Regions from separate parts of the Microbacterium sp. 22303 genome, predicted to be linked through region 1. Evidence: predicted binding sites of a transcription regulator. Region 1 holds the regulator's gene; the other holds the start of a gene.
The links. The regulator LexA, encoded in region 1, represses DNA repair genes until DNA is damaged. The targets are predictions, from matches to a motif close to TCGAACANNTGTTCGA.
Positions count from the first base shown of each region.

Region 2: ACTJI8_RS13675 (DUF222 domain-containing protein) is a predicted target of LexA. The motif match lies at 3,061-3,076, and genes of this name have one in related genera.

Region 1 covers NZ_JBQEOQ010000006.1:36,015-47,291, forward strand. Annotated here, with positions in the region: gene ACTJI8_RS16250 (histidinol-phosphate transaminase) at 1-1,029, opposite strand, end outside; gene ACTJI8_RS16255 (LysM peptidoglycan-binding domain-containing protein) at 1,130-1,486, opposite strand; gene ACTJI8_RS16260 (hypothetical protein) at 1,543-1,812, shown strand; gene lexA (transcriptional repressor LexA) at 1,809-2,495, shown strand; gene metE (5-methyltetrahydropteroyltriglutamate--homocysteine S-methyltransferase) at 2,616-4,937, opposite strand; gene ACTJI8_RS16275 (methylenetetrahydrofolate reductase) at 4,974-5,984, opposite strand; gene ACTJI8_RS16280 (prolyl oligopeptidase family serine peptidase) at 6,088-7,989, shown strand; gene smpB (SsrA-binding protein SmpB) at 8,018-8,494, opposite strand; gene ftsX (permease-like cell division protein FtsX) at 8,546-9,460, opposite strand; gene ftsE (cell division ATP-binding protein FtsE) at 9,457-10,452, opposite strand; gene ACTJI8_RS16300 (C40 family peptidase) at 10,729-11,277, opposite strand, start outside.
Region 2 covers NZ_JBQEOQ010000004.1:351,814-363,090, reverse strand. Annotated here, with positions in the region: gene ACTJI8_RS13690 (glycosyltransferase family 4 protein) at 1-292, opposite strand, end outside; gene ACTJI8_RS13685 (glycosyltransferase family 2 protein) at 547-1,509, shown strand; gene ACTJI8_RS13680 (glycosyltransferase family 4 protein) at 1,630-2,781, opposite strand; gene ACTJI8_RS13675 (DUF222 domain-containing protein) at 3,096-4,430, shown strand; gene ACTJI8_RS13670 (glycosyltransferase) at 4,591-5,937, opposite strand; gene ACTJI8_RS13665 (polysaccharide pyruvyl transferase family protein) at 6,039-7,394, shown strand; gene ACTJI8_RS13660 (ABC transporter ATP-binding protein) at 7,422-9,245, opposite strand; gene ACTJI8_RS13655 (hypothetical protein) at 9,379-9,936, shown strand; gene ACTJI8_RS13650 (MauE/DoxX family redox-associated membrane protein) at 10,023-11,096, shown strand; gene ACTJI8_RS13645 (glycosyltransferase family 39 protein) at 11,130-11,277, opposite strand, start outside.

The sequences.
Region 1 (11,277 bases):
GGTGCCGGCCGTGACGCGCAGGTGGTTCGGGATGCCGACATCGCGGATCAGCACGCCCTTGTCATACAGAGCGCGCCACGTTGCCGCCGGGTCCGCGACGCCGCCGAACAGCACGAAGTTCGACCAGGACGGGTGCGGCGTGTAGCCGAGGGCCTCGAGCGTGGCCGAGATCCGATCGCGCTGCGCGACGATCTCGTCGACCATCGCGAGCATGATCGGCGCATTGCGCAGGGCCGCGACCGCCGCCGCCTGGGTGAGGGCACTCAGGTGGTACGGCAGGCGCACGAGACGCAGTGCGTCGATGAATGCCGGATCCGCCGCGAGGTAGCCGACCCGCGCTCCGGCGAAGGCGAAGGCCTTGCTCATGGTGCGGGAGACGGCGAGCCGCGGACGTCCCTGCAGCAGCGTCAGCGCCGACGGCGAATCCTTCGGGGCGAACTCCTGGTAGGCCTCGTCCACGATCACGATGCCGCGCGCCGCCTCGTACACCGCCTCGATCACGTCGAGCCGGAGCGGAGTGCCGGTGGGGTTGTTCGGCGCGCACAGCAGGATGACGTCGGGGTCGTGCTCCCTGACCTGTGCCACCGCCTCGTCGACGGTGAGCTCGTAGTCGGGGTGGCGGGTACCGGCGATCCAGAAAGCCCCCGTGCCCTGAGTGAGCAGCGGGTACATGGAATAGGTCGGGGCGAACCCGAACACGGTGCGACCGGGACCGGCGAACGCCTGCAGGATGTGCTGCAGCACCTCGTTCGAGCCGTTACCGGCCCAGATGTTCGCGGCGGTGAGGTCATGGCCGAGGTAGCCGGCGAACGCCTCACGGAGCTCTGTGAACTCACGATCCGGATAGCGGTTGACGTCACGCAGCGCCACGGCGATGTCGTCGAGGATGTCGCTCGCGACCTGCTCCGGCACCGGATGCGTGTTCTCGTTCACGTTCAGCGCCACGGGCAGCGGAGCCTGCGGGGCGCCGTAGGGCCGCAGCCCACGGAGATCGTCGCGAAGGGGTAAGTCGTCGAGCGAGACAGTCACCCTGCCATGCTAGGCGGCCGCGCTGTGGTGCGTGGCACAGATGACCGCGGTTGCTGAGCGACGCCGAAGTACGGTTGCTGAGCGACGCCGAAGTACGGGATCAGCGCCCGGTCGATCCGTACCGTGCCGGGATCGCCAGGTGTTGTCCGACCTCGATCACACCTCCGTCGACGAGGTTCAGCTTCGAGATCTCGGCGACCACGTCGCGCGGGTCGGCATTCGGCGCGATCTCGCCCGCGATCGACCACAGGGTGTCGCCGGGCTGCACCGTGACGGTCGCGAAGGTGTTGCCCGTCGTCTGCTCCCCGGAGGCGAGCGCGGATCCGCTGCTCAGCGCCGCGAACGCGATCGTTCCGGACACCGGGAGCGCGACCAGCGCCGCGAGCACGCGCCGGCCGCGTGCGGTGATCCGCAGTCGCGTGGCGGGTACCTGACCGGCGAAGGTGATGCTGCTCATGGTGCTTCTCCTCAGTGTCTGTGTCGGTCCGCCTCTCCCCGGATCCGCATCCTCTGATGAGAATCTTCGAATCCGGGCCTCTGGAGAGGCGAACCTACGTACCGAAACTACTTTCGAGTTCGAACATCTGTCAAGCCTTCTTCGAATATCAGTTCCGAAGACTTGCCGACACGCTCGAACAGATCTATCGATTCCGGCCCGATCTCGGATACGGTTTCGATACGAAGACCCCATCACGGACCACCGACATTCGAATCGCCGCCCGCGAATCCATGCCGATCCCACCGATCCGCGAGGGCACGACGCACACGAAGGAGATGGCATGAGCGACGGTGCGGCCCCCGGCCCCGAGGCCCCGCGGACACGGCGCCGCAAGAGCCTCAGTGCGAAGCAGATGGCGATCCTCGAGGTCATCCAGACCTCGATCGCGCGGCACGGCTACCCGCCGAGCATGCGCGAGATCGGCGACGCCGTCGGCCTCAAGTCCCTCAGCAGCGTGACGCATCAGCTCGGCCAGCTCGAGCTCAGCGGCTATCTGCGTCGCGATGCCGGCAAGACCCGGGCCATGGAGGTCCTGATCGACCTTCCCGGCACATCCACCGAGAATCCCGCCGATACGGCCCCGTCCGTCGGCGACGCGGCACTCGTGCCCCTCGTGGGCCGGATCGCCGCCGGTGTGCCGATCACCGCCGAGCAGCAGGTCGAGGAGATCTTCCCGCTCCCCCGTCAGCTCGTCGGCAAGGGCGATCTGTTCATGCTGAAGGTCTCTGGCGAGTCGATGATCGACGCGGCCATCTGCGACGGCGACTGGGTCGTCGTGCGCTCTCAGGGCACGGCGGAGAACGGCGAGATCGTCGCCGCGATGCTCGACGGCGAAGCCACGGTGAAGACGTTCCGCCGTCGCGACGGCCACGTGTGGCTGCTCCCCCGCAACAGCGCATTCGAACCGATCCTCGGCGACGATGCGACGGTGCTCGGCAAGGTCGTGGCGGTGCTGCGCGCGGTCTGATTCCCGCCCCTTCCACGTCGAAGCCCCCTCTGCGTACCGAGGCCCCCTCTCAGATCCGTATCTGGGAGGGGGCCTCGGTGCTGCGAGGGGGCCTCGATGAAGACGCCCGGTGCGGGAAGGTCAGACCGCGACCGACACGTCCTCGCGGACGCGGCGGGTGGCCTCGACGATGTTGCGCAGCGAGGCGTTGGTCTCCTCGTAGCCGCGGGTCTTCAGACCGCAGTCCGGGTTGACCCAGAGCTGCCGCGTGGGGATCTCCTCGACGGCACGGCGCAGGAGCGTCTCCACCTCGGACGCGTCGGGGATGCGCGGCGAGTGGATGTCGTAGACGCCCGGTCCGATGCCGTGGTCGAAGCCCGACGCAGCGATGTCGGTGACGACCTCCATGCGGCTGCGCGCGGCCTCGATCGAGGTCACGTCGGCGTCCAGCGCCTTGATCGCGTCGATGACGACGCCGAACTCCGAGTAGCAGAGGTGGGTGTGCACCTGCGTGGCCGTCTCGGCGCCCGCGGTGGAGAGGCGGAAGGAGGCGACGGACCAGTCCAGGTACGCGGGCTGGTCGGCCTGCTTGAGAGGCAGGAGCTCGCGCAGCGCCGGCTCGTCGACCTGGATGACGCCGATGCCGGCGGCCTCCAGGTCCGCGATCTCGTCGCGCAGCGCAAGAGCCACCTGGTTGGCGGTCTCGGCGAGCGGCTGGTCGTCGCGGACGAACGACCAGGCCAGGATCGTCACCGGACCCGTCAGCATCCCCTTCATGGGCTTCGCCGTGAGCGACTGCGCGTACTGCGACCACTCGACCGTGATCGGGGCCGGCCGCGAGACATCGCCCCAGAGGATCGACGGGCGGGTGGCACGGGATCCGTAGGACTGCACCCAGCCGTTCTCGGTGACGTCGAAGCCGTCGAGGTTCTCGGCGAAGTACTGCACCATGTCGTTGCGCTCGGGCTCGCCGTGCACGAGCACGTCCAGGCCCAGTTCCTCCTGCAGCGTCACGACGCGGCCGATCTCCTCGCGGAGGAAGCCGTCGTACTCATCCGCCGTGATCTCGCCCTTGGTGAACTGCGCGCGGGCGCGGCGGATCTCGCCGGTCTGCGGGAAGGACCCGATCGTGGTGAGCGGAAGCGCGGGCAGATCGAGCGCGATGGACTGCGCAGCCACCCGGGCGTCGTAGTCGCCGCGGTCGAAGTCCGTGGCGGTCAGTGCGGCGGTGCGGGCACGGACGGCGTCCACGCGCACGCCGGGCGCGCCGAGCCGGTCGGTCAGAGCGGCGGAGGCGGCGTCGAGCTCCACGGCGATCGCGGCGCGACCCTCGGAGAGTCCCTTCGCGAGGGTGGTGACCTGCGCGACCTTCTGGTCGGCGAAGGCGAGCCAGTTCACCAGGCGGGCGTCGAGCTTCGACTCGTCCTCGACGTCGTGCGGCACGTGCTGCAGCGACGTGGAGGTCGACGCGGACACACCAGCCGCACCGAGGTCGCGCAGTGCCTCGAGCGTGTCGAAGGCTGCGGCCAGGTCGCCCCGCCAGATGTTGTGCCCGTCGATCACGCCTCCGACCAGAACCTTGTCGGCGAGTCCCGGAACAGCGGCGGGCACGGTGCCGCGCACGAGGTCGAGACCGATGGCCTCGATCGGAGCCGCGGCGAGGACGGCGAGGTTCGCGTCGAGCGCGGCGTAGGGCGCGGCGACGAAGATCGCCGGACGCTCGACGAGGCCGCCGAGAACCGCGTAGGCGCGCGAGGCGGCGGCGCCGAGTTCGGCGACGGACGACGGCAGCGACTCGCTCACCAGGGCGGGCTCGTCCAGCTGCACCCACTCGGCACCGGCGGCCTTGAGCGCACCGAGCAGCTCGGCGTAGACCGGGACCAGGTCGTCCAGGCGGGACAGCGGGTCGAAGCCCTCCGGGGCCTCGTCAGCCGCCTTGGCGAGCGCGAGGAAGGTGACGGGGCCGACGATCACGGGGCGGGTGCGGAAGCCGGCCTGCGCCGCTTCCTGCACCTGACGCACGATGCGGTCGCTGGAGAGCGAGAAGGCGGTGTCCGGTCCGATCTCGGGTACGAGGTAGTGGTAGTTCGTGTCGAACCACTTGGTCATCTCGAGCGGCGCACGCTCTCCCTCGCCGCGGGCGATGGTGAAGTACGCCGGCAGGCCGATCGTGCCGTCGGCGGACCGAAGGTCTTCGAAACGAGCGGGGATCGCGCCCACGGTGACGGCGGCATCGAGCACCTGGTCGTAGTACGAGAAGGACTCGGGGATCGCCGAGTCGGCGCGACCCAGGCCCTGCTCGGCGAGGCGCTCGCGCGTCGTCGCGCGCAGCTCAGCGGTGGTGCGCTCGAGCTCGGCCTCATCGATCCGTCCGGCCCAGAACGCCTCGACGGCCTTCTTGAGCTCACGGCGGCGGCCGATGCGCGGGTAGCCCAGGATGGTGCCCTCGGGGAATGCGGTCATGACGGTCCTCTCTGACGGAAGGGGGAAGGAAGCGGCCTAGTGCGCGCCGCGGGAATCTGCGAACTGCGGGACGCCCTGCGGAGAGACGGCGCTGCGCTCGGGCAGCACGCCGGCCCCCTCGAGCACATCCAGCACGGTGCGGTGCTGGTTGAACGCGTACAGGTGCACGCCCGGCGCGCCGCCGTCCACCAGCTCTCGCACGAGCGACACCGCATGCGCGACGCCGATCTCGGTGCGGCCCTCGGCCGTCGGCTCGACCTCGAGGGCGATGGACAGTTCGGCGGGAAGCTCCTCGCCGCTGAGCTCCAGCACACGGCGCAGGCGCGCGGGCGAGGTGATCGGCATGATGCCCGGCAGGATCGGGATCGTGACCCCGGCGCGACGTGCGCGCTCCACGAACGCGAAGTAGTCGTCGGGGTGGAAGAACAGCTGCGTGATCGCGAGGGTCGCCCCCGCGGCCTGCTTGGCCAGCAGCGCGTCGATGTCCTGGTTGCGATAGGTCGAACGCGGATGCCCGTTGGGGTAGGCGGCCACGGCGATGCTCACCTTGCGTCGCGGCGTCACCTGCACGGCTCGCGGAACGCCGGGGATCGGTCGCTCCTGGTACGGCGCGCGCTCGGCCTGCGCCCGGTCGATGAGCTGCACGAGCTGCGCCGAGCTCTCCAGATCCCCGAGGAACGGCTCGCTCTCGTCGAGCGGCGGGTCGCCGCGCAGGGCGAGGAAACTGAGGATCCCAGCGTCGAGGAACTCCCGGATCAGCCGCGAGGCTCCGGCATACGTGTTGCCGACGCAGGTGAGATGCGCGAGCGGCTCGACCGAGGTGTGCTCGCGGATGTAGCGCAGCACGTCGAGCGAACGTCCCCCGACGGACCCGCCGGCGCCGTAGGTCACGGAGATGAACCTCGGCGCGGCCGTGGCCAGCTGCTGGATCGTCTCGTGCAGCGCCTCGATCGGGGCGGTAGTGCGCGGCGGATACAGCTCGAAGGAGAGCGGCACGCGCGGCTGAGCGACCCCTGCGGGGGCGAACGGCGGCGCGTCGAAGGACATCTCTCTCCAGGGTCGGGGCGGTCACCCCACGCTAGGCGGCGCCGCGATGCGACGCATGCTGTGTTTCACCATGTGTCGGCTCGCGCTCTTCTAGGCTCGGGTCATGAGCACTCCGCACGGATCCTGGCCCTCTCCGCTGTCCGCCGCCGGCCTCGCCGTCGCCGGCACGAAGATCGACGGCGCCCGGTACGCCGCGGGCGGGATCTGGTGGAGCGAGTCGGTGCCGCAGGAGCGCGGACGGATGCGTGTGATGCACCGGGACGCCGCTGGCGCCGTGCACGAGGTGCTGCGCGCGCCGTGGAACGCCCGTTCGCGCGTGCACGAATACGGCGGCGGCGCGTGGACGGTGGCCGAGGACGGAACCCTGCTCTTCGTCGACGGCGAGGACCAGCGTGTGCACCGCCTGGATCTCGGCGCGACGGCGCCTGTGCCGCTGACCGCGGCAGGCCCGCGCTACGGAGGGCTCCTGGTGCAGCAGGGCCGCCTGTTCGCGGTGCGCGAGGACCTGCGCCCCGACCCGCACCAGCGCGCGATCGTGGAGATCCCGCTGGACGGATCCGCGGCGGACGACGACGCGGCCGTCACCACGGTCCTCAGCGGCAACGGCTTCTTCGCGCACCCGGCGCTCTCCCCCGACGGTGCGCGGCTCGCGTTCGTCGCCTGGGACGAGCGCGAGATGCCGTGGGAGCGCGCGATCGCCTTCGCGGTGGACCTCGCGACGGGAGCCCGCTCGGCGATTCCCGCGCGCGCCGCGCTGCAGCCCGAGTGGCTCTCCGACGACGAGGTGCTGTTCGCCGACGATGCGAGCGGTCGCTGGAATCTTCACCGCGCGCGGATCCCCGTGCAGCCGGCGCCCCCGATCCGGACGCCTCCCGCCATCAGGGAGGACTCGCCCTTCGTCGACGCCGACACCGGCGGCGGCCTGTGGGTGCTCGGGCAGCGCTGGTTCCGGGTGCTCGATGACGGCAGGATCCTCGCCGTCCGCACGAACGGATCCGATGCGCTCGTGCTGCTCGATGCCGACGGCACGCTCCTCCGCGAGCTCGACGTGCCGTTCAGCGGCGACCTGAGCCTGGAGGACTCCCTCGGTTCCCGCGCGCTGGTCGCCGGACAGGGCGCGCAGGTCGCACCCGGCCTGTGGGAGTTGGACGTCGATGCAGGCACCGTGCACGCGATCCGCGGCGGAGACCCCGTGGATCCGGCCTGGGTCCCCGGGGCGCGTCCCGTGACCTTCGACGGGCCGCACGGCCCCGTGCACGCGTTCGACCACGCCCCGGCGAACCCCGATGTCGACGCGGATCCGCGCGCGCTGCCGCCCTACGTCGTGCACGTGCACGGCGGACCCACCGCCCACACGTCCGGCGCGCAGGCGGGCTGGATCACGTACTTCACGAGCCGCGGCATCGGCGTGCTCGAGGTGAACTACGGCGGCTCGACCGGGTACGGGCGCGCGTACCGAGAGCGGCTCGACGGCCAGTGGGGCGTCGTCGACGTGGACGATGTGCTGGCTGCCGCGCAGGGCCTCGCCGACGCGGGCATCGCGGATCCGGCCCGCATCGCGATCCGCGGGGGTTCCGCCGGCGGATGGACGGTGCTGTCGGCCCTGGTGCGCGGAGGGGTGTTCGCCGCCGGCCTCGACCGGTACGGCGTCGTGGATCTGCGGCTTCTGGCCGAGGAGACGCACGACTTCGAGCGCTACTACCTCGACGGTCTTGTCGGCCCGCTGCCGGAGGCGGAGCAGACCTACATCGACCGTTCCCCGCTCACGCACGCGGATCGCATCGACGTGCCGGTGCTGATCCTGCAGGGCTCGGAAGACGCGGTCGTGCCGCCTTCGCAATCCGAGGCGATCCGCGACGCACTCGCCGCCCGCGGAGTGCCGCACGAGTACGTGCTGTTCGAGGGCGAGGGGCACGGCTTCCGGCAGGCGGACACGATCGCCGCCGCCGCCGAGGCGGAGCTGAGGTTCCTGGGCGGCGTGTTCGGGTTCGACCCGGTGCCGTAGGAACCGGCGTCGCCCGCCGCGCGGCCGGCTATTCCCCCAGGCGGTTGCGGCTGCGCATCGCGCGCTCCGCCTCGCGAGTGTCCTGACGCTCGCGCAGGGCCTGCCGCTTGTCGTACTCGCGCTTGCCCTTGGCGAGGGCGATCTCGACCTTGGCGCGTCCGTCGGAGAAGTACAGTCGCAGCGGGATCAATGTGTAACCGCCCGCGGAGACGGCGTGCGAGAGCTTCGCGATCTCCTCCTTGTGCAGCAGGAGCTTGCGGATCCGCTTGGCCGAGTGGTTCGTCCAGTGCCCCTGCGAGTACTCCGGGATGTGCACGGCGTCGAGGAACGCCTCGTTGCCCTTGATGAACGCATAGCCGTCCGTCAGGTTCGCACGTCCCTGGCGCAGCGACTTCACCTCGGTGCCGGTGAGCACGAGTCCCGCCTCGTACGACTTCTCGAGGTTGTAGTCGTGACGTGCGCGACGATTGGTCGCGATGACCTTCTCCCCGCGTTCCCTGGGCATGGTTGTCTCCTGGATCTGTGCCGTGCGGGCGCACGGCAGCCTGTCAGCCTATCAGGCTCGCAGCCAGCGACGTATCGCGAACCCGGCGCTGAGCGCGGCGAGGATCACTCCGATGCCGATGAGCACCGGAACCACGAGCAGTGCGTCCTGCCACCCGACCCAGGTCGTGATGAAGGCCACCCGCTTCGTGAGGTACTCCTGCACGCCGAAGTGCACGCCCAGCAGCACGGCGGCGCTCGCGAGCACCGATCCGATGACCGCGGCGAACACGCCCTCGAGCACGAACGGCGTCTGGATGAACCTGTTCGAGGCGCCGACGAGCCGCATGATCCCGATCTCCCGCCGTCTCGCATACGCCGACAACCGGATCGTCGTGCCGATCAGCAGCACGGCGGCGATGAGCATCAGCACGGCGATCCCGACGGCGATGTACGTCGCGACGGTGAGCGCATTGAAGAGCGGATCCAGATACTCCAGCTGATCCTTCACCTCGTCCACGCCCTTGATGCCGCTGAAGGCCTCGGCGATGACGGCGGACTGAGTCTGGTCCTTCAGGTTCACCTTGAACACCGCGTTGACCTGGTCGGCGGTGAGCACACCGGCGTAGTCCTTGCCGACGAGCTTCAGGGTCTCCTGGTAGGCCTCGTCCGCGGTCTGGAAGCTGCTCTTGGCGATGAGCGGCTTGAGCGTGTCACCGTCGAGCTCGGCCTGCACGGCCTTGATCTGGTCCTCGGTCGCGGTGCCGCCGATGCAGCCCGGCGACGTCGACACTGACGAGCACATGTAGATCGCGACCTGGGCTCGGTCCTGCCAGTACGCGCGCATCGTGCCGATCTGCGCCTGCATCAGGATCGCAGCGCCCACGAAGGTGAGCGAGACGAAGGTGACCAGCACGACCGAGATGACCATGGAGGCGTTGCGGCGCAGGCCCGTGAGCGCCTCGCCGAGGATGAGTCCGAACCTCATGACGTCGGGCCCACTTCCTCGTCGTCGCCGGTATCGAGTCCGAGCCGGTCGGCGACCCCGAGTTCGGCGAGGTCGACGGTCGGCACGGTGATGGGGCGCGTCGCAGGCCGCGCATCGTCCGACGGTTTGACCGTCGGCTGCTGAGGCGCGGACGCCGAGGCGGGAGTCTCGTCGCGGGCCGCGGAGGGGGCCGGAACCGGATCCACGATCGCGGCCTCGGTCTCGCGGTGCACCTCGCGCACGGTCTGCAGTGCGGCCGTGGCCGCGGCCCCGCGGATCGCCTCGGGCGTCAGGCGCGGCACGTTCGAGGTGTCGCCGTACCCGCCGCCGACCTCGTCGCGCACCATCTCACCGTCGCGCAGCTCGATCACGCGGCGCTGCATCTGGTCGACGAAAGCGGCCTCGTGCGTGGCCATGACCACGGTGGTGCCGCCGGCGTTGATCCGTGCGAGCAGCTGCATGATGTCGACTGAGGTCCCAGGGTCGAGGTTTCCGGTCGGCTCGTCGGCGAGCACGATCTGCGGACGGTTCACGATGGCGCGGGCGATGGCCACGCGCTGCTGCTCGCCTCCGGACAGCTCGTGCGGCAGGCGCTTCTCCTTGCCGCTCAGGCCGACGAGGGCCAGCGCCTCGGGCACCGCCTGCTGGATGAAGCCGCGGGAGGCGCCGGTCACCTGGAGCGTGAATGCGACGTTCTGGTAGACGGTCTTGGAGGGCAGCAGGCGGAAGTCCTGGAAGACGGATCCGATGCTGCGCCGGAAATAGGGGACCTTGCGGTTCGCGATGGACTTCAGGTCGCGTCCGAGCACGGCGACGCGGCCGGACGTGGGCGACTCCTCGCGGAGGATCAGCTGGAGACAGGAGCTCTTCCCGGATCCCGACGCGCCGACGAGGAAGACGAACTCGCCTCGCTGCACCTCGAAATCGACCCCGGAGAGCGCGGGACGCTTGGTGCCGCGATAGCGCTTGGTGACGTTCTCGAATCGGATCATGGCGAATCGAGCCTAAGCGGGCGGCGCGCCCAGTCCGCGAGCGACACCCCACCGCGGCGGGTTCCCCGCTATGAGGTGGCTGGGATCGTCAGGACGGCTCGTTGCCGATGACGAATGCGAGGAACGTCACGATCGCACCGAGCAGCGCCAGCCCCGCTGCCGTCACGCCGACCGCACGCCATGCCCTGGTCTCGCTCATCCCGCGCACCTCCTCTGCCGCCCTGGAGAGCCTTCGATTCTACTGCCGTCGGCGGGGCGGCCACCAGGAGCTCGCGTTCAGAGCCGGATGAAGATCGGCGGACCGGAGCTCGCCCACGGGGCGTGGTGCTCGACGTAGCGACCCCAGTCGGGCGAGTCGATGATGCCGCCGGCGCCGTCCCAGATGCCGATGTGCCGTCCGGGCCACCAGACCAGGTCGCCCGCTCGCGCCTCGTCGGCCGAGATCACGGTGCCGAGCGCAGCCTGGTTGTCGGCGCCGCGGGGCAGGCTGACGCCGAAGTGCCCGAACACGTACTGCACGAGTCCGTCGCAGCCGAAGGAGTCGCTCGGGTCGGCGCCCCAGCCGTAGGGCACGACGCCGACGAACGTCTGGGCGTACGCGACGATCGCCTCGCCGGAGTAGTTCTGCGGCGCCGCAGCCGCCGGGGTCGCGGATGCGGCGGCGGGCGCCGGATCCGGTGCGACGACCGGTGCCGGCGGCGTGTACAGCACGTCGAAGCTGGCTCGGCTCGCGCTGGGCTCCAGCGCTGCGGAGGCGACCGTGTAGGTCTGCGGGGCCACGACGAGCGACACCGTGTGCGCCGCGGGCGCGGGCGCTCCCGGCGA
Region 2 (11,277 bases), on a different contig from region 1:
CGCCGGGCACGGCCTTCCCCTTCAGGTGCAGCCGTGGCCGGACGACCTCGGTGAGCGCCGCGATCGAGGAGTCGTCCTGAGGCCCGGCGGGGCTGACCACGACGATCCGGCGGCCGAGCTCGCGCAGGGCGGCGATCTGGTGGTACTGCCGGCGCTGCCCGCCCTGTCCGAACCGGTCGGGCACCTCGACGCTCAGCCAGAGGACGGCGCCCTGCACCGGCGGCGCGGATGCCGCCGGGGCGTGCGTCGCCCGGCGACCGACCGATCCATGCGGGGCTCGGGCTCGCGCCATCTCGCCTCCTGTCCGTGTGCGGTTCCAGTATGCCCGCGCCGGATCCGGCTCGTCCCGCGCTACGGGAGGTCCGCGCGGATCCGGCTCGTCCCATAAGCAGGCGGCGGCGCGCGTCGCGCCGGCTGCCGCCATCGGACGAACATCGCGCGGATCCCGCCGGCCCCCATGGCCGAACGCGCACCCGTGGATCGCGCTGGCTATCATCGAGTCGAGGTGGCACATCCGAGTCGTGGGTGACCGACACAGGAGCGCACGTGACCGCAGGGCGAGACGACGAGGCGACGATCGGGGTCATCATCCCGCTCTACAACGGCGCCCGCCACATCACCGAGACGCTGCGGTCGGTGCTGACGCAGACCCATACCGCGCTGCAGGTCGTCGTGCTCGACGACGGATCCTCCGACGACGGCGCCGAGATCGTCCGCCCGATGCTCCACGATCCGCGACTGACGCTCGTGCAGAAGAGCAACGAGGGCATCGCCCGCACCCGCAACGCCGGTCTCGCGCTGCTCGGTGCCGACGTCGCCTACGTGGTCTTCATGGATCACGACGACCTCGTGGCCCCCGACCTGTACGAGCGGCTGCTGCGCGTGCTCGCCCGGCGACCCGACGCAGTCGGCACGTATGCGGTCGCGGACTGGATCGACGCCGACTCCGCCCCGCTCGGAGAAGGGGAGTTCGCCCGCTTCATGCGGGACCGCCAGGCGGTGCGCGGAGGGCGAGTGGTGCCGCTCGCGCCCGACGTGGATGCCACGCTGCCCGAGCTGTTCCTCGCCAACCACCTCTACCCGCCGAGCGGGATCCTGCTGCGCCGCGAGGCGGTCGACGCGATCGGCGGATTCGACCCGTCGTACCGGGTCGCCGACGACTGGGACGCATTGGTCCGCCTGTCCCGGCGCGGTCCGATCGTGCCCCTCGACGAGATCCTGGTCGGATACCGCCGCCACGGCGCCAACGCATCGGGCAACGCTGCGCTGAACGTGCGCGAGAGCCGGGCGGTGTGGGCGCGCACGTACTACTCCCCGGACAACTCCACGGCCGACCGGCAGGTGTTGCGGGCGGCCTGGCGAGGCATGCAGCGGCACAAATTCCGGATCAAGTCGGCGGCCGCTCGCCGTGAACTGCGCGCTAGACGTGTGAGCGTCGCGCTCCGGCGTCAGCTGGACGCGGTCGCGCACCTCGCCCTGGTGCGCCCGCTGCGGCGCTGGGGTCGCTGAGTGGGATCACAGCCGCGGGGCCGCTGAACGGATCAGCGCTGCCTGGTCGCTGGCAGCGATGGGCTCCTGTGGGCACTGATCCCGTTCAGCGCCGCTGAGCCGCTGGGCTGCGGCACGGGATCAGAGCCGATCGAGCAGCGCGCGCAGCTGCGTCCACGCCCACTCCGGATCCCGCTGTCTTGCCCGGCGCAAGCCTGCCTCGCTGCGCCGGATCCTCTCCGCGGGATCCGCGATGAGGTCGCGAAGGGCGGCGGCCAGGGCGTCGGGGTCGTTCGGCGGCACGAGCACGGCTACGTCGCCGACCACGCTCGGGATGCCGCCGGTGCGGGACGCGACGATCGGCAGGCCGCTCGCCATACCCTCGCCGAGGATCAGTCCGCTGGGTTCGGCCCACACTGAGGGCACCACGAGCACATCGGCGTCGCGGTAGAGGGCGGGGAGCGCATCCCGGTCGGCGAACGGCAGGAAGGTCGCGGTGGCGCGACTCGCCCTGGCGAGCTCGCGCACCTCCCGTTCGTACGCGGTGGCAGGCGCGTTCGGATCGAACTCGTGACTGCCCACGAACACGAACTCGGCCTCGTCCGGCCCGAACGCCTGCGCCGCCCTGGCCAGCACGGCGGGGCCCTTCGAGGGGATCATCCGCCCGACATACAGCACACGGACCGGGCGGAGGTCGGCGGTCCGCGGCTCGGGCGGGGTGAACCGGAAGGTGTCGACCGGGTTCTCCACGACCGCCACCTTCGATCGCTGCGCACGCGGAAGCAGGCCCCTGGTCTCGTCGGCCAGCGCCTCACTCACGCAGATGACCGCTGCGGCCTCTCCGACGATGCGGTCCGCCTCGCGGCGCCCATACGTGCGGAACAGCTGGTTGTGCGCATAGATCGACACCCGGTGCCCGCTGCCGCGCAGCAGCCGGGGCAGGATCGGCGCATTGTGCGCAAGCACATCGGCCGCGGGCAGCCCTCGCACCGCATCCGCGAGCGGGGCGAACCACCGCCCGACCCGTGGCCGCTGCAGGCCGAGGCGCCCCACCGCCGCATCGAGGTACTGACCGCTGCGCGTCACACCGGGCGCGCGGTCGTACTCGATCAGGTCGACGCCCTCGTAGCGAGGGGACATGGTGGTGCGGTCCAGGATCACGCCGTGCCGGGCGTCTCCCGCGCGCACGGCAGCATCGGCGAGCAGGTGCACTACGGTCGGAACCGCGGATCCGGTGCGAGGGGAGAAATGGTCGCCCGGCGTGATGGCGTGGATGACGCGGCGCTCGCCCATGGGGTCAGCTTAGAGCGGCCGGCGGGGGAGCCCGTCGACGGGTTCGCGGTGCAGGGGTGCGGACTGAGTTCGGCGGCTCTGGCGGGTCGTGCGGGCTGAGTCGGATGGTGGATCGAGCGGGCTCGAGGGGGCGATGGCGGGTGGTGGTGCGGGGTGTCTGTGGATCGCTCGCCTTCGTTCGACCGACCCCATGCGCGACGCCCCGACTATCGAAGCTCGACCTTCTTCTTCTTCCAGGGAATTCGCAGGTCAGGAGCGGGAATTGGTTGTGGAAAAGTCTAGAACATAGCTTCGATTCTTGGTAGGATCGGGGCATGACCAGCACCCTTGATCCGCTCCTGGAAGCCACTCGGCTTCTGGTAGATGCGTGGGGTGACGCCGCCTCCGGTATGGACCTGTCACGGGCGCAGCTGGTGGCCGTGAACGATGCGATCGGGCTGGTGAAACGAACCGCGGACGCGGTGCATGCCGAGGTCGCGGCGGGCATCGCCCGGGAGTCGCGGCGAGAGCTCGGGCCGGACAGTCTGGCGAAGCAGCAGGGGTATCGGAACTCGGCGCAGTTGATCGCCACGACCACGGGGACCTCGACCGGGGATGCGGCCCGGCTGGTGAAGGTCGGGGAAGCCACGGCGCCGCGCGCGAACCTGCTCGGGGAGGCGCTGCCGGCGAAGTTCCCCGCCATCCGGGAAGCGCTGGCTGCGGGGCGGATCGGCGCCGCCGCAGCGGGCATGCTCGTGACATTCCTCGACCGGATGATCGTGAAAGTCGGGCGCGCGAGGGCATCCGAGGCTGAGACCGCTCTGGTCGGTCTCACACCGGGCCTATCGCTGGACGAGATCCGCCGGGCGATGACCCGGTTGGAGGCGTATCTGGACCCGGATGGTGTCGCACCCCGCGAAGACGAGCTGCGGGCGCGGGCATCGCTGAGCATGTTCGAACGGGACGGGATGCTGCACCTGAACGCGGTCCTGGACCCGGAACGGGCAGCGTCCGTGAAGACCGCGATCGAAGGATACGTGTCCGCGCAGTTCGCCGCCCGCCGCGATCGTGACCCGGCCCTCGCGGACGCGGACCGGCGCACCGTCGGACAGATCCAGGCCGACGCGCTCGCGCACTTCGCCGAACACGCGTTGACTTGTCTGCGGAACAAGAGCCTGAACGGGGCGACCGTGATCGTCCGCGTGGACGCCACCGACCTCGCGAACAGCACCGGATACGGGCTCATCGACGGGCTCGACCAGCCCATCAGCATCCACACCGTCCGCCGCATCGCCGGCAGCGGCATCGTGCAGGACTGGCTCTGCGGACGAGACGGGGAGATCCTGCACTGGGGCCGCAAGAAACGACTGTTCACCGAAGCCCAGAAACTCGCCCTCCGGGAACGCGACGGCGGCTGCGCGTTCTGCGGGCTCCCACCCGGAATGACCAAAGCCCACCACATCGACTGGTGGACCCGAGACCACGGCAGAACAGACCTCACCAACGGTGTCCTGCTGTGCGAGACCTGCCACCACCTCATCCACGACAACCACTGGGGCATCCGCATCGACGGCACCGGCACCCACGCCAACGTCTGGTTCCTGCCCCCACCCGGCATCGACGCACCACCCCGCCTCGGAGGACGTGCCCGCACCGAACTCATCGCGTGAGCCGCCGCGAGAGCGCGCGCGTGTCGTCTCGGTCGCGCTGCGCGCTCCTCGCTCAACGACCCGAGGTGACGACGGCTCGGGCGCCCGCTGCGCTCGCTCGATGCGGGCTGGGGAGAGGAGGCGTGTGCCCGGAGGACCGCGTCTTCGCCGCAGGGTGAGGTCAGTGCGGGGAGTGCGCGCCCAGCCCAGCGATCAGCTCGGCCAGCTGGCGCGCGTAGCGGTCCGCGCCGTATTTCGAGCGTGCCCATTCGGTCAGCGCGGGATCCTGTGCTGACGAAGCTCCGAGCGTGGCGACCACTGCTGCGGCGAACTCGCGCGGATCGTCGGTCACCGGGAACGGGAACCGGCCGTCGTCGTTCGTGATCCCTTCCGCGCCGACCCTGGTGGTGACGACCGGGAGGCCGCGCAGCAGTGCGTCGATCGTCTTGAACTTCACGCCCGCTCCCGAATGCAGCGGGACGAGCGCAGCCGAGGCTGTGCGGTACACCTCGTCGAGGTCGTCCACATAGCCCGTGACGGTCACTCCCGAGGTCAGCGCGGCGCGGGCGTACAGCGACTCCGGGGGATGGACGCCGACGAGCGACAGCGCGGCCTCGGGCAGCACTGCGCGCACGGAGGGCCACACCTCGTCCAGCAGCCAGACGGCCGCCTCCACGTTCTCGCGCCGGTCGAACGCCGCGACGAACACCGCAGGTCCGCCACGCGGCACGGTCGCTCCGCCGCTCGGCGTGGACGATCCGCCAAGCAGCGGGGCCGAGTCGCTGCCCGGTGCGGCCGATCCGACAAGCGGCACGGCCGATCCACCAGGCGATGCGGCCTCTCCACCGGGCGATGCAGCCGATCCGCCGACGGAGGGGACCGGATGCTCGGCCGGATCCCACAGCGGCGGGTCGATCGCGACCACGCGGGGATGGCGGCCGGCCCCACGCACCTGGCGGGCGTCCTTGTCGCTCAGCACGATCACGACATCGGCACTGCGGAACGACGCCGGCTGCGTGACAGCGACCACGAGCGCACGCCACGACCGCCACACGACCTTCCTGGTGGCGCTCTGCGCACGGGCGGACCGCAGCCATCTCAGTTCGCGCTGCAGCGGCACATCGTGGGCGACCAGCGCGGTCGGTCGAGACCTTGCCGCACCGCGCAGCAGGAACGCCGTCTCCTCCCACTGCGCCTCCACGAACTCCGCCCGTCGCAGCGCCTCGCGCACGACGGGGCTGCGCCGCAGCGCCCTGCGGCGGCTGGGCGCGAGCCAGTGCGGCACCACGATCGCCGCGAGACGATCGAGGACCTTCATCCCGGGGGAGTCGTCACCCGCGACCAGGACGACGCGGCCGGGATCCTGGGTGCGCGCGAGGCCGATCCGATTGAGCTCGGTATCGGGGGCGACGACGGTGACTTCGTGGCCGAGAGCGCTCAGAGCGCCGAGATGGCGCCGGTAGTACTCGCCTCCCGCATGCGGAATGCCCGGATAGGGCACGACGAGGGAGAAGCTGACGATCCTCATGCCCGGAGGCCGGATCCGTCGCGAGACGACGGGGTCGGGTGAACCACGACCCAGGTATATCATCGCGCGGTCACAGGCAATAGCATCGCGGCGGAGGACCCATGCCGATCACGGAGGCTGGCGAGCCGGTGCCCACCGACGCCCGCGTGACATCGCCCACCGCCGCGGGCGTGACGCGCGGAACGCGGCTCCGGCGCGGGCTGTATGCGCGCGCCCGGCGGGCGCTTCTCTCCGACACCGGACTGCGCTTGGCCCATGCGGTGGAGCGGACGCGCGTCCTGGTGCACCTTCGGCGCAGCGCCTCCCGGCCCGGTCCGAGTCCCGCTCCGCGCGAGCTGGCCGCCGTCATGCTCCCGGCGGGCGGCGGCAACATCGGGGATCAGGCGATGTTCGAGGCGTATCTCGTGAACACTCCGGGCGAGGTCCTGGCTGTGATGCGCGACGCCGGCGCCTACATCGTCCCCGATGAGGACCAAGCCCGGGTACGGGTGCTGAGCGCGCCGCTGCTCAGCGGCGGCACCCTGCGCGGACGCTGGGGCGAGGTCCGTGCGCTCGCCGACGAGCTTCGGGCCGCACGGTCGTTCGCCGTGATCGGGGCCGACATCATGGACGGCGGATACAACCGCGCGGAGGCGGTGACCCGCGCCGAGATGCTCCGGCTGGCGCACCTGCTCGGCGCCGGCGCTCGCGTGCTGGGCTTCAGCTGGGGCGAGCACGTCGACGCCGCCGCATCCCGAGCGCTGGCACGAGCAGCGTGCAAGGCGCAGCTGTTCGTGCGCGACCCGATCTCGGCCGAGCGTCTGGGCCGCGCGGGGATCCCGGCAATCGAGTCCGCCGACCTCGTGTTCACGGCCGACGGCGAGCGGGAGCCGGCGGACATCTCGGCCTGGGTGACGCGGCTTCCGGATCCGGTCGTCATCGTCAATCTCAGCGGCCTCATCGAACGCAGGACGGACCTCGTGCCCGAGTTCGTCGCGCTCATCGATCGGCTGACGGCGGATGGCATGCGCGTGGTGCTGCTCCCGCACTGCCTGCGCGACGGCGACGACGACCTGGCGGTGTGCCGGCGCGCGGGGGAGGCGGCCGCTCGGCCAGACAGAGTGCTGCTGGTGGAGAGGGCGCTGCGCCCCGCCGAGGTGCGCTGGCTCACGGCGCGCGCGTCGGCGGTCGTCACCGGCCGCATGCACCTGTCGATCCTCGCTCTGACGGAGGGTACCCCGGTCGTCGTGCTGCGCACGCGCGGCAAGGTCGAGGGCCTGGCGCGGATGTTCGATCTGGAGCGCTACGCCCTCGACCCAGTGCCGGGCATCGGCGGCGAGGCCGGAAGCGCGCTCGCCGACCTGTTCGCCGACACGACGCTGCGCGAGCGGATCGAGGCGCGGCTGCCGCACGTACGCGCGCTCGCGCAGCGGCAATTCGTGCCGGAAGCTCCGGCGCACGCCGTCACCTCGCGCTGAGCGGAGGCGCTCAGGGTCGGGGCCGTGTCACTCCAACCGGCCGAGCTGGACGAGGCGTGCGAACTCGGGATCCTGCTCCCGCACCTCGTCGAACGTGCCCTGTGCGGCGATGCCGCCGTCGCGCAGGTGCACCAGGTGATCAACGCTCCGGACCGTCGAGAGCCGGTGCGCGACGATGATGATGGTCATGGTGCCCTGCAAGGACTGCAGCGTCTGCGCGATCTCGTGCTCGGTGGCGTTGTCGAGTGCGCTGGTCGCCTCGTCGAGCACGAGCACCCGCGGGCGCAGGTACAGGGCGCGCGCCAGGCCGACGCGCTGGCGCTGACCTCCGGAGAGGCGGGTGCCGCGCTCTCCGACGATGGTGTCGATGCCGTCCGGCAGATCCGTCACGAGGTCACTGAGCTGCGCCTGCGCGAGAGCGGTGAGCACGCGGTCCCGGTCGATGTCGGCGGGATCCACGCCGAAGGCGACGTTGCGCGCGATCGTCCCGCTGAGCAGGTACACGTCCTGAGGCACGACGCCGATCTCCGAGTACCACGTGGCCGGGTCGTCGGAGATGGAACGACCGCCGCAGCGCACGACGCCGGACGTGGGCGAGAACAGCCCGAGGATCAGGTCGACCACGGTGGTCTTGCCCGCGCCGCTGCCGCCGGTGAACGCGACCGTGCGGTTCTCCCCGATGGTGAGCGAGAGCCCGTTCAGCACCGTCGCATCCGAGTCCGGATACCGGAATGTGACGTCGTCGAGCACGATGTCGCCGCGATACGGCTCGTCGCTGCGCGGCTGCTCGTCGTACAGCTCGGTCGGATCCAGCTCGGCCAGCGCATCGACCATGATGTTCAGCCCCACACCGCCGACCCGGGTCGTCGCGAGGTTCGCCGAGACTCTGGTCAGTGTCGGCAGGGCGCGCAGCGCGGCCGTCGCGAACAGTCCCAGCACCGGGATCACCTGCGCCGCGGATCCGACCGCGAACATGAGGACCGAGATGCCCACGATCGCGATGATGAACGCGATCTCGAGGATGTGGCGCGGCACGTCGCTCATGAAGCTCAGCTCACGACCGGCGCGGGCGCTGCGCAGCCGGGACTCGCGGAAGTCTCGGACGAAGGCCGAGCCCCGCGAGCTCAGCCGGGTCTCGCGGAAGCCCTCGAGTCCGGGCATGAGCGCCTGCCAGGCCTCCAGGCCCGACTGCGCGATCGTCTCGCCGATGCGCAGTTGGCGCTGGCGCAGGGCGAACTGCACCCCGCCGACGATGCCGCCGAACAGCACGATGGTGAACAGCGTGGCACCGGGTGCGGCGAGGGCGAGCACGGCCATGATCGCGACCAGCACGAGCACATCCGAGCACATCGTGACCACGGCCATGAGCACGCTCGCCGCCTGATTGGTCGCGTCGTTGATGTTGCGATAGACGACGCTGAGCGTGCGTGCCCGATGCGCCGCATACGGCGCCTGCACGTAGCGCTTCATGAGCTCGGTCGCGGCGAGCGCGGTGATCCGCGTCGTGCGGCCCAGCAGCCACCATCGGAACAGCAGCGACCCCGCGGTCTTGATCAGGAACACGAGCGCGATGAAGCCGCCCAGGAGCGGGATCAGCACGGACAGCTCCGAGCTTCCCGCCGTCGCGGCGACCAACTCCAGGACGGAGCCCTGAGGCTTCCCGGTGGTGATCAGGCTCATGAGGGGCAGCATCGCGGCGACGCCCGCCATGTCGAGCAGTGCGAGCACGACCGAGGCGGCCACCGTGGTCAGGATCCACTGGCGCGGACGGGCGCCCGTGACGCGGAGCAGGGTGCCGAGTTGCGGCAGCAGCGCCCGCGGCGTCGTCGTGCGGGCTGCATCCCGTGCCATTGCGCGTGTCCTCCCGCGAAATCATCGCAAATCCCGTATCGGAATATTGGGTCATACGCTAACATCGGTCTTGTCCGCGTTATGCCGTCATCTGGGGTCGCATAACGTCTTGCATTCGACTGGGGAAACGCATATGTCTGAGAACGACGAGTCGGCCGGCATCAGCCGCCGCACTGTGACCAAAGCCATGGCCTGGGTCGTGCCCGCCGTGGCTGTCGCCGCGACCGTGCCGATCGTGGCCGCGAGCGCCTGTAACGACTTCAATCCGGAGAATCCGTGTCCGATCACGCTGTCGGGCACGGGCTGCAAGCTCCCGGGTAACTCCAATTCCATCTACAAGGGCTACGCGTTCCGGCTTGTGATCGCGAACCCGACCGGCGCGACGATCACCGTCAACGTGACCTCCGCGACGCTGGACGGCAACAGCTTGGGCGGCATCCGCGTGGTGAACCTCAACGACGGCTCGAGCCAGGGCAACCCGTTCACGGTGCCGCCGCACACGACGTACACCGCCGCCCTGCTGACGCAGAACGCGCCGAACAGCTCGAACGGCGCGCTGAGCATCACCTACACGGTCAACGGCGGCGCGCCCATGGTGGCGAACGCGACCATCCCGTCGGCTCCGCCGATCAACGGCAACTCGTGCTCGACCTTCAACTCCACCGAGAAGGGCTACATCGCGGCGCAGTGACGCCCGGTGGATCTCTGACGAAGGCCCTGCTCCGGCGGGGCCTTCCTCGTATCCCGGACTGGCCGCCCGCTGGATAGCATCGCACCATGCCCGTTCCCTTCGCCGTCACGCTGCCTCTGCTGCTCGCCGGGGTGCTCCTGGCCAGCGCCGTGGCGAAGCTGCGCACGCCCGGCGACTTGCGCGAATGGGAGGCACTCGGCGTGCCCCCGGCATTGCGGCGCACCGCGCTGTTGCGGCTGCACCCATGGGCGGAAGGTGCTCTCGGCATCGCCGTGGCCGCGCTCGGCGGATGGCTCGGCGTCGTCGTCGGCGTCGTCGCCGTGGTGCTGATGCTCGGCTACACCGCGCTGGTCGCGCGCGCGGCCTCTGGCGGGGGAGCATCCTGCACCTGCTTCGGGGCCCCCGCGCCGGTGACCGGCACGACCGTGGTGCGCAACGCCTGGCTGACGGTGCTCGCCGCCGGCGCCACGGTCGGCGCGGCGAGCACTCCGCTCCTGGGCGGCGCGCTGGCTGCGGGGATCGCACACCTGCCCTGGCTGCTCGCGGCGGCGATCGCCGTGGTCACGACCGCGCTCGTGCTGTGGCGGGCGCCCGAGCGCCGGGTGCCGGCGGCGGCGCCCGGCGTGCCGGTGGTGCGTGGTTCCGCGGCGGCTTCGCACGACGGCTCGCCGGACGCGCCGGGCGGATCCGCGAGCGGTGACGAGGTCGAGTACGTGCGGCGCCGCACGCCGGCGGTGCCCGTGACGTTCGCGGACGGCACCGAGGTGAATCTGCGTGCGCTCGCGACGAAGAAGCCGCTCCTGCTGCTCGCGCTGTCGTCGATGTGCGGACCGTGCGAGATGATCCGGGATCGGCGGGCGCACTACCGCGCTCTGCTGCCCGAGGTCGACGTGCGGTTGCTGCTGGTGGAACCGACATCGAGCCGCTGGGCCGAGCTCGAGGAGCCGCAGTCGCTGCACGACCTCGGCGACTACGTCGCGGGCTCGATCGAGGAATGGGCCACGCCGTCGGCCGTGCTGCTCGGCGCCGATGGCCTGCTCGCGGGAGGACCGGTCACCGGCGACCTCGCCGTCGAGGCCTTCGTCGGCGACGTGTACGAGGCCCTGCACGGGCAGCGCCCGCCGACGGACCCGTCCGCGGGTTCCGCGACAGCCGGGTGAGGGCGGTCGGCACCTGTCCTGACACCGCGCGGGTCAGAGCCGCAGCATCACACGGTCGCCGACGGCGGCGACTTGCACGCCCGTCCATGCGCACAGCACCAGCAGGGCCAGCACGAGCACCGCGCACAGGACCCATCCCGTGCGCCGCCCGCGGAACCACAGCGTCGCGGATCCGAACGCC